DNA from 3 places in the Sutcliffiella sp. NPDC057660 genome. Region 1 is predicted to be linked to each of the others. Evidence: riboswitches for the same ligand, from Rfam matches in the RefSeq annotation. Region 1 holds a riboswitch; each other region holds the start of a gene.
What was found. Region 1 has a riboswitch for S-adenosylmethionine ahead of ACFVAD_RS03510 (O-acetylhomoserine aminocarboxypropyltransferase/cysteine synthase family protein). Riboswitches for the same ligand answer to the same signal wherever they lie in the genome.
Positions count from the first base shown of each region.

Region 1 (3,244 bases):
TCAGATCTTCGATGGATTCAATTCCTACAGATAGGCGAATCAAATCTTCTGTTACGCCTGTCTTTTTCAAATCTTCCCCTGTAAGCTGCTGATGAGTGGTTGATGCTGGATGAATAATCAAGGATTTAGCGTCTCCTACATTGGCTACATGTGACCAAAGCTTGATGGAATCAATGGCTTTTCTTCCCGCTTCTCTTCCACCTTTAATTCCGAAATTTAGAATGGAACCATATCCGTTTCTCAAATACTTTTGAGCGGATGCATGCGCCGGATGTCCTTGAAGACTAGGGTGGGATACCCACTCAACAGCGGGATGATCTTGTAGGAATCTTGCAAGCTCTGTTGCATTTTCGTTATGCTTTTCCACCCTTAGGTGAAGCGTCTCCAATCCTTGTAGAAGAAGAAATGCACTTTGAGGACTTAAGCATGCGCCAAAATCGCGCAAAAGCTGGACACGAAGCTTAACAGCATAAGCAAGGTTTCCGAAGGCTTCTGCATAACGAATGCCATTATAGCTTTCATCCGGTTCAGTAAAGTCTTGGAATTTAGGATTATCCCAGTTGAATGTACCTCCATCCACCACAATTCCTCCGATTGTCGTTCCATGGCCGCCAATCCATTTAGTTGCCGAATGCACCACAATATCCGCTCCCCACTTGATCGGATTGCAAAGATATGGAGATGCAAAAGTATTATCTATAATGAGTGGTATGTCATGATCATGTGCAACATTGGCAACACCTTCAACATCTAAAACATGTAAGCTTGGATTTCCAATGATTTCGCCGAAAATCGCTTTGGTTTTTGGGGTTATCGCCTTTCTGAAGTTCTCAGGATCCGTTCCATCCACAAAGAGCACTTTTATCCCATACTTCGGCAATGTGACAGCAAATAGATTATAGGTTCCTCCATACAGATTTCCTGCTGCAACGATCTCATCACCGGCATGGGCAATGTTTAATATGGCAAATGCTATTGCAGCCATGCCGGAGCTGGTTGCAACGGCCGCCACTCCACCTTCCAACAGCGCAATTCTCTTTTCCAGCACATCGACTGTCGGGTTTCCAATTCTCGTATAGATGTTGCCGAATTCATTTAGGGCAAATAAATTCTGGGCATGCTCAGTATCATTGAACACATACGATGTTGTCTGATAGATGGGAACTGCTCTGGAACCGGTAGTCGGATCAGGAGTTTGCCCTCCGTGTAACAATAGCGTTTCTAATTGATAAGCATCATTTGTATTGGTCATGTCATTACCTCCGTTTTTAATTTTTAATAAATGCTACCCTTAAAATAAGTGAGTGTTCCGTATTCCTGTTGATTTCCGTTCCAGGTGTTCGCTTTCCGCGGAAAGCGAAGCCTAGTGCGAAATCAACAGCGGTGTTATTACCGCTAAAAATAAAAACCCCTTCATAAGAAGAGGTTTTTTCCTCCTCTTATCTGTCAGGCGCATAGTCCGCCTGCAGGAATTAGCACCTTTTCAGAAATAGATTAACTGTTCCTGATGGTTGCCGGACTTCATAGGGCCTGATCCCTCGGTCACTCTCGATAAGAGATATTCAGTTTTTTGTTCATTACGTTAATTCATTAAATGTATGATTGATTTACTATCTACCATATTGAGTAATAACGGATAATATTACTTTTAATTTTCCCCCTTTTTGAACAGATAAAAAGCCTCTTCTATAAGAAGAGGCTTTCATTGAAGGTCCTCTTCTTATCTCTCAGAAAAAAATTCTGCAGAAATTAGCACCTTTTCAACATCATTGAAGGTTGCCGGGCTTCACAGGGTCTGTCCCTCCACCGCTCTTAATAAGAAGTTTTGCTATTTGATTTTAAAAGAAAAATACTTTTTGCAATTATAACAACAGTCTCAAGCTGAAGTCAACAAACTTTTCTAAATATACCGAATAAATAATATCTATTATTTACCAACAGGCAAAATACTTGAAAGTCAAAAAAGGTCAAAGTATACTATGGCTAAACCTTAATGGTCAAAGAAAGTCAAACAATTCTCAAGGAGGAAGCAAAGAATGATTTGTCAAAAATGCGAAGAGAATCAAGCAACTATTCATGTTAAGTTCCAATTTAATTCAGAACAAAAGCAACTTGTCCTATGCTCATCCTGCTTTGAAGAAGAAAGAGCAAAATTACAGACGCCGTCTGGATTCTTGCAAGGATTTTCCGGACACACTCCATTTTGGGAGCATGATCATCGACCTAATAAAGAGTCAAATTCCAAAGATTCTAAAGAGTCCAGACACGGCGGTGGAATTCTGGACAAATTAGCCAAAAATGTAACGAATCTTGCTAAAGCAGGATTGATTGACCCTGTTGTGGGAAGAGAAAAAGAAATCAAGAAAGTAATTGAAATTCTAAACAGACGAAACAAGAACAATCCCGTACTAATCGGGGAACCTGGAGTAGGTAAAACAGCCATTGCAGAAGGACTTGCACTTAATATTTCTACCGGAGATGTTCCTGCCAAGCTTCAGAATAAAGAAATCTATCTGTTGGATGTCGCCTCACTTGTTGCCAATACAGGTATTAGAGGTCAATTTGAAGAAAGACTGAAGCAAATCATCCACGAACTGCAGGAAAGAAAAAATGTCATCCTTTTTGTGGATGAATTGCACTTAATTGTAGGAGCAGGTTCTGCGGAAGGGTCCATGGATGCAGGTAATTTGCTGAAACCGGCATTGGCCAGAGGTGAGTTGCAGCTCATCGGGGCTACAACCTTGAAGGAATACCGGCAAATAGAAAAGGATGCTGCATTGGAACGACGCTTTCAACCTGTTATGGTAAAAGAGCCTACTCCTGAAAAGGCTATTGAGATCATTAAAGGTATCCAATCCAAATACGAGGAATTCCATCAGGTTTCCTATACTGAAGAAGCGATAAATGCCTGCGTCAGCCTGTCACACCGCTATATTCAGGATCGTTTCCTGCCTGATAAAGCCATTGATTTGCTTGATGAAGCAGGATCTAAGAAGAATTTAACCTTGGATGTAATGGACGCGGAGAGAATTAACTACCGACTGGCACAGATTGAAAATGAAAAACAAAAAGCTTTGGATGAAGAGAAATACGAATACGCTGCAAAGCTGAGAGATGAAGAAGCAAAACTTGAGCAGAGTAGAAATAGCTCCACTGCGAAAAAACTTGAAGTTACACTGAATGACATCTATGCAATCATAGAAGAAAAAACTGGCATTCCTGTTGGAAAACTGCAACAGGAAGA
Region 1 is NZ_JBHVHV010000003.1:55,911-59,154, reverse strand. Features, by position in the region: gene ACFVAD_RS03510 (O-acetylhomoserine aminocarboxypropyltransferase/cysteine synthase family protein) at 1-1,252, opposite strand, end outside; SAM riboswitch class I at 1,437-1,558, opposite strand; SAM riboswitch class I at 1,718-1,822, opposite strand; gene ACFVAD_RS03505 (ATP-dependent Clp protease ATP-binding subunit) at 2,037-3,244, shown strand, end outside.

Region 2 (3,244 bases), on a different contig from region 1:
CCCGACAACCAGCTTATCTTCACTCAGGGCCTCACTCCCCCCTGATTCACTGCTCCCACATGCAGTAATAACTGATAATAATAGTGCTGTTACCAAAAATCCTAATATTTTCTTCATCCTACTCTCTCCCTTTTCCAATTATCTTTTCGATTACTTCAAATGCTTCCAAAATATCAGATGCTTCATATTCCCTTTTCATAAAGTGGATCGACTCTGAAGGAAGCAGGGTATTATTGGCGATTTTTTCTAGAGTCTCCCTATCATTGATGGAAAGGCCAAGATCGTGGAGCCTCATTGGAAGACCTGTTTTTTCAAAAAATGCAGCAAGTTTGGTGATTTCCTCTACTTTACCTTCCAATGCCAGTTGAACGAGTATTCCATATGCTACTTTCTCTCCATGAAGAAGATGATGGGTGGAGGGAATTTTCGTCAGTGCATTATGTACAGAATGTGCGGCTGCTATCCTTCCATAGTAATCTGCATAGCCACCTACCATTCCACCGAGCATAATGATGGCGTCGGTGACAGCTCGGAAACTGGATGTGAGCGTTCCCTTCTCCATATCAGCAAGAGCTTGAATTCCTTCTTCCAATATAATTTTTTTACAAAGCTCGGCTGATTGCAGCCCAATTTGCACTGGTACTGGAATGGTATTGAGGTCGTAAATAAGGCTCTCCGCCTCATACCATTTAGCAAGTGTATCCCCGATGCCAGCCTTGAAAAACTGTATTGGTGCTTTGAGCAAAATCTCAGGTTCCACCAAGACCATAAGCGTACTTTTAGGAAAAATGGTATACCGCTTAAACTGGCCACTCTCCGAATAGAAAACACTTAGTGGGGTCCAAGCGGCACATGTGGAAGCGACTGTAGGAACCAGAACAACTTCCACTCGCATTTCGTAGGCCAACGCTTTAGAAAGATCTAACACTTTTCCTCCGCCCAACCCGATAATGATGTCCGCATCCCATGATTCTGCAGTTTTTCTTAACCGTCTGACTTCCTCATCCGAACATTCTCCACTGTAGTGTTCAAAGTGCACCTGTAGGGATCCGAAATCAGGAAGATAAGATTTCACGGCATGCAGTGATTTTGTTCCATGTACGATGAAGACTCTTTGAAACCCATTTGAGTCTAAAAATTCAGGAAGTTTTCCAAGTACTCCCACCTCCGATTGATAGATAGCCGGTGCACCTTGTACGTTGATCATTTCATTCCTCCCTCCCAGTGTTGTAATACAACAAAAAATCCTCCCTTGAAAACAAGAGAGGATGAGAAAACTAAAAATCGTCCTCTCTTATCTTCCAGAACATTGTTGTTCTGCAGGAATTAGCACCTTTTCTAGCGTTCTAGAAAGGTTGCTGGGCGTCATAGGGCCAGTCCCTCTGCCACTCTTGATAAGAGTTGTAATTTTTGAAACTATTGAATTTTTAAAAGATTAAAGTTAGTATATGTTGCTGAAAAGCTTCTGTCAATAAGTTTTTTGAAATAATAAAATGTAAGCGTTTTACTACGCTAATCTTGTAAATAGATTGTCACCTTTGAACACCGCTGTTGATTTCCGCACTAGGCGCAGCGACCCAAGGGGCGGTGCTGGAGCCTCCTCGGCTTCGCCTGTGGGGTCTCCAGTCTACCGCTATCTCCCGCAGGAGTCTTCGCCTATTGCTCCAATCAACAGCTAGATTCTTAAAACCTACACTAGAAATTAACAAGGCCTGCTTAATAAAAGCAGAAAGTTAATAAATATAGTTGAAGTTTTCCTGTGCGCCAAGAAACTCCAATTAGTCGATAAATTGCTCGGCGAAGGACAGTTGGTTTTTTACTTGTTGGAATCCTGTGCCGCCTTGGCTGTTTCTGGCTCCTACTACATTTTTGGGCTGTAGGATTTCATAGATGTCTTCTTTGAATAACGGGGAAAATTGTTGATATTCCTCGATGGTCAAGCCTAATAGGAACTTTTGGTTGTTTATGGCATACAGGACTATTTTTCCGATTATTTCATGTGCCTGTCTGAATGGCAGCCCCTTTGTTACAAGGTAATCTGCAATATCTGTTGCATTGGAGAAATCCTGTGATACAGCTTGGTGCATCTTATCTTTGTTGACAGTCATGGTAAGGATCATCGGGGCAAGAAGGCGCAATGAGCCGTCGAGTGTTGCCACTGTATCGAACATCCCTTCCTTGTCTTCCTGCATGTCTTTGTTGTAGGCAAGCGGCAGCCCCTTCAAAACAGTCAGCAGACCTACGAGGTTGCCATATACTCTGCCGGTTTTGGCACGGAGAAGCTCCGGGACATCTGGATTTTTCTTTTGAGGCATAATACTAGATCCCGTGCAAAAGGCATCGTCTAGTTCAATGAATTGAAACTCCTGACTCGACCAGATGACAAGCTCCTCTGAAAGACGTGAAATATGTGTCATGATCAGTGAAGCGTGTGACAGGAACTCGACGATAAAATCCCTGTCGCTGACTGCATCCATGCTGTTCGGATAAACCATATCAAACCCTAATAATTCTGCGGTCTGCTGTCTATCGATCGGAAAGGTTGTTCCAGCAAGTGCGCCGGCACCAAGTGGCGACCAGTTTATGCGTTTCAAGCTGTCCTGCAATCTTTCTTTGTCACGTTCAAGCATCCAAAAATATGCTAGAAGATGGTGAGCAAATGAAATAGGCTGTGCTCGCTGAAGATGTGTGTAGCCTGGCAGAATGGTGTCAATATGATCCTTTGCCTGATTCATTATCGCTTTTTGCACGTCGTTCAAAAGTCCAATGATCGATTTCGTCTGCTTGCGAAGATACAGATGCATATCTGTCGCGACTTGATCATTACGGCTTCGTCCTGTATGAAGCTTTCCTCCAACAGGTCCTATCTCATCTATCAGCAGCTTTTCAATGTTCATGTGAATATCCTCATGCTCCACAAGAAACTCTACATTTCCATTGTTAATTTTTTGCTGTATCGTCAATAGTCCCTCTTTGATTGTATTTGCGTCCTCAATGGCGATTATTCCGCAGTCCCCGAGCATCTGCACATGTGCGATACTGCCTTCGATGTCTTCACTTGCCAACTCTTTATCGAAAGTAATAGAGGCAGTGAATTCTTCTACTAGCTTGTCGGTTTCCTTGGTGAATCTTCCGCCCCATAGTTTAGACATAGGATGATAGCCTCCATTTCCAAAAATAAGTTTAATAGCTTGCTACTTTTTCTTTTTTATGAATTTCCGCATACACCTTGGTAGGCAGGCCC
Region 2 is NZ_JBHVHV010000008.1:86,929-90,172, reverse strand. Features, by position in the region: gene ACFVAD_RS10665 (MetQ/NlpA family ABC transporter substrate-binding protein) at 1-117, opposite strand, end outside; gene ACFVAD_RS10660 (iron-containing alcohol dehydrogenase family protein) at 119-1,207, opposite strand; SAM riboswitch class I at 1,292-1,401, opposite strand; gene argH (argininosuccinate lyase) at 1,779-3,152, opposite strand; gene ACFVAD_RS10650 (argininosuccinate synthase) at 3,184-3,244, opposite strand, start outside.
Region 2: another riboswitch for S-adenosylmethionine. It lies ahead of ACFVAD_RS10660 (iron-containing alcohol dehydrogenase family protein); the one in region 1 lies ahead of ACFVAD_RS03510 (O-acetylhomoserine aminocarboxypropyltransferase/cysteine synthase family protein).

Region 3 (3,244 bases), on a different contig from region 1:
ACCAACGGCATTTGCGACATTGTTCATGCCTGCCGAGAAGGCTTCGAATACGCCCATCACGATAACAAGGACCGATAAGACCGGGACCGACTTTTTTGACTTCACCCATTTGTCTATGAATCTATGCTCCAGCAACCAGGCAGCCGCAATCGCGATGAAGAAGGCGACTACCGGTGTAAGAAGCCAAAACAGTACAATCCAAGCAAGCTTTCCGGCAAATACAGATTGATAGACGATTCCTGCACCGACTACCGACCCGACTGTCACTTCGCTCGTGGATAGGGGGATGCCGAATAGATTCGCTAAAAATAGGGATAGTGCCGCGGACGTAATGACAATCAGTGCCACCGCAACGGTAAAAGTACTTTGCGGCACAATCCCGCTTCCCATCGTTTTGACCACCTCTCCGCCACCGAGCCACGCTCCAAAGAACACGGCGATCCCACATAAAACCAAAGCTGCATTTCTCTTCACAACGCCTGACCCATAGGCGATTCCCATGGATGCTGCCGCACCGCTCGCTCCAATATTCATGGCGAAAAAAAGACCAACGATGACGGCTATGGTAACTAGCATGCTTCTTCCTCCTTTAACCTCAGACCATCCCTAATTTGTATGAAGGCCGCATTCCGTTTTGCCGCTGCCGACCCAGCGCCCTGCCCTGGAGTCCCCTCCGTCGCCGACCGCCTGCGTACAGGGAAAGCAGCCGATGCTCGGATAGCCATGGTCATGCAACTCGTTATAGGGCAGATCTTGCTTGCGGATGTGCATCCAGACGTCCTCCCACGACCAATGGATGAGGGGACAGATTTTGATGTTCTGGAACTTATCATCCCGATTCAGAAAGTTTGTTTGTGCACGAGTCGGTGACTGCTCCCTTCTAAGACCGGATATCCAAGCCTCTTTCGGGGTTAAAGCTTCCCTTAGCGGTTCCACTTTCCTTATCTGACAGCATCGTCCCGGATCTCTTTTCCAAAGGGCGGTTCCGTGAATGGCGGCCTGTTCCTCCAATGTGAGCGCTGGCTTTCTTTTTTCGATTTGAAGGTTTGGGAACCGCGCTTCTATCTTCCTGATCACCTCATAGGTTTCCGGAAAATGTAGCTCAGTGTCCAGGAACACAATGTGTGCATCGGGCTTCACCTCGTAAATCAGATCAATCAGGACCATCGCCTCCGCCCCAAAGCTTGAGGCATAGACAATTTCGTTATCCCTGTAGGTGTGGTAGGCCCATTCGAGCAATTCCTTTGCACCTTTTGTTTTGGTCTCCATCGGAAAATGGGAAACTTCTTTCCAATTCTTGTACGTTATTTTCTCCGTCATCTGTTTTGCTGCTCCTTTCTTGTCCACGAAAAAAGGCAGCCCTTCTGCATGTGTGTACATGCAGAAGGACCGCCTCTAGTTTTCTAGTCAGCGCCTATTGATTTTTCTGAAGGCGAACCTTCTCATTTTTTTCGATCTGAATGACTTTTCCATCCTGTACCACCAAGGTGATAGATCCGAATTTCACAGATTGCAGCATTCTTTCCAAATGAACCATGACATCTTCCCATTCCGCCGATTTCAGATTGGCTCGCCTCCTCTATTCAAATGCTCCGACGCCTCTAAGGGGGGAAAGCGCCAGAGCTGGACAGTAAGCAAACTTGGGTCTTAGAAAATAAAAAACGCCTCTCCCATTTGGAAAAGGCGCATAAATTAAATATGCAGCACCTTATCTTCCAAAATGGGTATCCATTTTGCTGGAATTGGCACCTTGCTTACAGCAGGTTGCCGGGCTTCAACGGGCCAGTCCCTCAGCCGCTCTAGATAAGCGTCTATTATTGTTTGAACGATGTTAGCTACGTTTGTTACTGCTTGATATTAAAATTAATCCTACCATACACATATGAATTGTCAACAATGTTTTTGCCTATTTTTTTGAATTTTTTATTTTTTGGGAGGATGGTCCTAGACTTGTCGATTCCCCTCTATGCAAAAAAGCTGCAGATGTAAAAACACCTGCAGCTTTTTCTTATATACACTTATTCATTTCAATCTCTTTACGTTTTTCCGTCACCAGTACATTCAGATGGCGATACAGGTTGACGAATTCTCCTGGCAGCAGACCGCCGTACTCTCCGTCCAGGTTCAACTGCATTTTCTCATCGGTATGGACCTTTACACGGTTGGCTTTTGTGTAGATCACATGAGGATCCTTCACGTGCTCACCGCGAAGAGCAAGCGTCGCGACACGGATAAAGTCGGCGATGTTTGCTTTCTTCAAAATGATCAAATCAAACATCCCGTCGTTCATGCAGGAGTCCGGTGCAAGCTTCTCGAATCCTCCGACAGAGTTGGACAGTGATACGAGGAATAGCATGATTTCGCCTTCAAAGATTTTTCCATCATATTCGATCTGTACATTGGTCGGTCTGATCGAAGGCAGCATTTCCATCCCCTTCAGGTAGTAGGCCAGCTGTCCGATGATCGTTTTCAGCTTGCTAGGAACCTCATAGGAAAGCTCGGTCATTTTTCCGCCACCTGCGATGTTCATGAAGTATTGGTCATTGGCTTTCCCGATATCGACCGGCATCGGGACTCCGTTTGCAATGACATCGACACATGCGATGATGTCATCTCTCGGCAGGTCAAGGGCGCGCGCAAAATCGTTGGTCGTTCCAACCGGGATGATCCCTAGCTGTGGACGATAATCCTGTTCCGCAAGTCCGTTGACCACTTCGTTGATTGTTCCGTCACCACCTGCAGCGACAACCAGGTCATATCTGCGTTCAACCGCAAGCCTTGCAGCCACCGTCGCATCTCCATGACCGGTGGTAGCATGACAGGAGGCTTCATATCCAGCCTGTTCCAACCTCACTAAAACCTCTGGCAAGTGTTTTTTAAACGCTTCACGCCCAGATGTTGGATTATATATTACTCTCGCTCGTTTCATTTTCCCATCATCCTATATTTATATTTAAACGCTTCTATATTAAATTCTCTCGATGTCTACTGGCACTTTTTGAAGTCACTCTAATTTAACTATAATTTCCAAACGAACCTGGGTCAACCTCAAAATGACCCCAGATAACATATTAGCCTATTCCCAGCATCAGATGCAATTAAAACGAAAATTTCGAGAACCGTAAACTTTGTAACAAAAAGGGCCAGACCCCAAGCAGTACTACATTCTGTAGCAAATTCCTGCCGGGGTCTGGCCCTCTTTTTTAAATTTTTTTCAACCTGCTTGCTTATTTTTGCTCTTCTA
Region 3 is NZ_JBHVHV010000022.1:45,795-49,038, reverse strand. Features, by position in the region: gene ACFVAD_RS21340 (sulfate permease) at 1-576, opposite strand, end outside; gene ACFVAD_RS21335 (phosphoadenylyl-sulfate reductase) at 607-1,320, opposite strand; gene ACFVAD_RS21330 (YezD family protein) at 1,415-1,537, opposite strand; SAM riboswitch class I at 1,706-1,810, opposite strand; gene ACFVAD_RS21325 (diacylglycerol kinase) at 2,009-2,929, opposite strand; gene ACFVAD_RS21320 (flotillin lipid rafts scaffold protein FloT) at 3,228-3,244, opposite strand, start outside.
Region 3: another riboswitch for S-adenosylmethionine. It lies ahead of ACFVAD_RS21330 (YezD family protein); the one in region 1 lies ahead of ACFVAD_RS03510 (O-acetylhomoserine aminocarboxypropyltransferase/cysteine synthase family protein).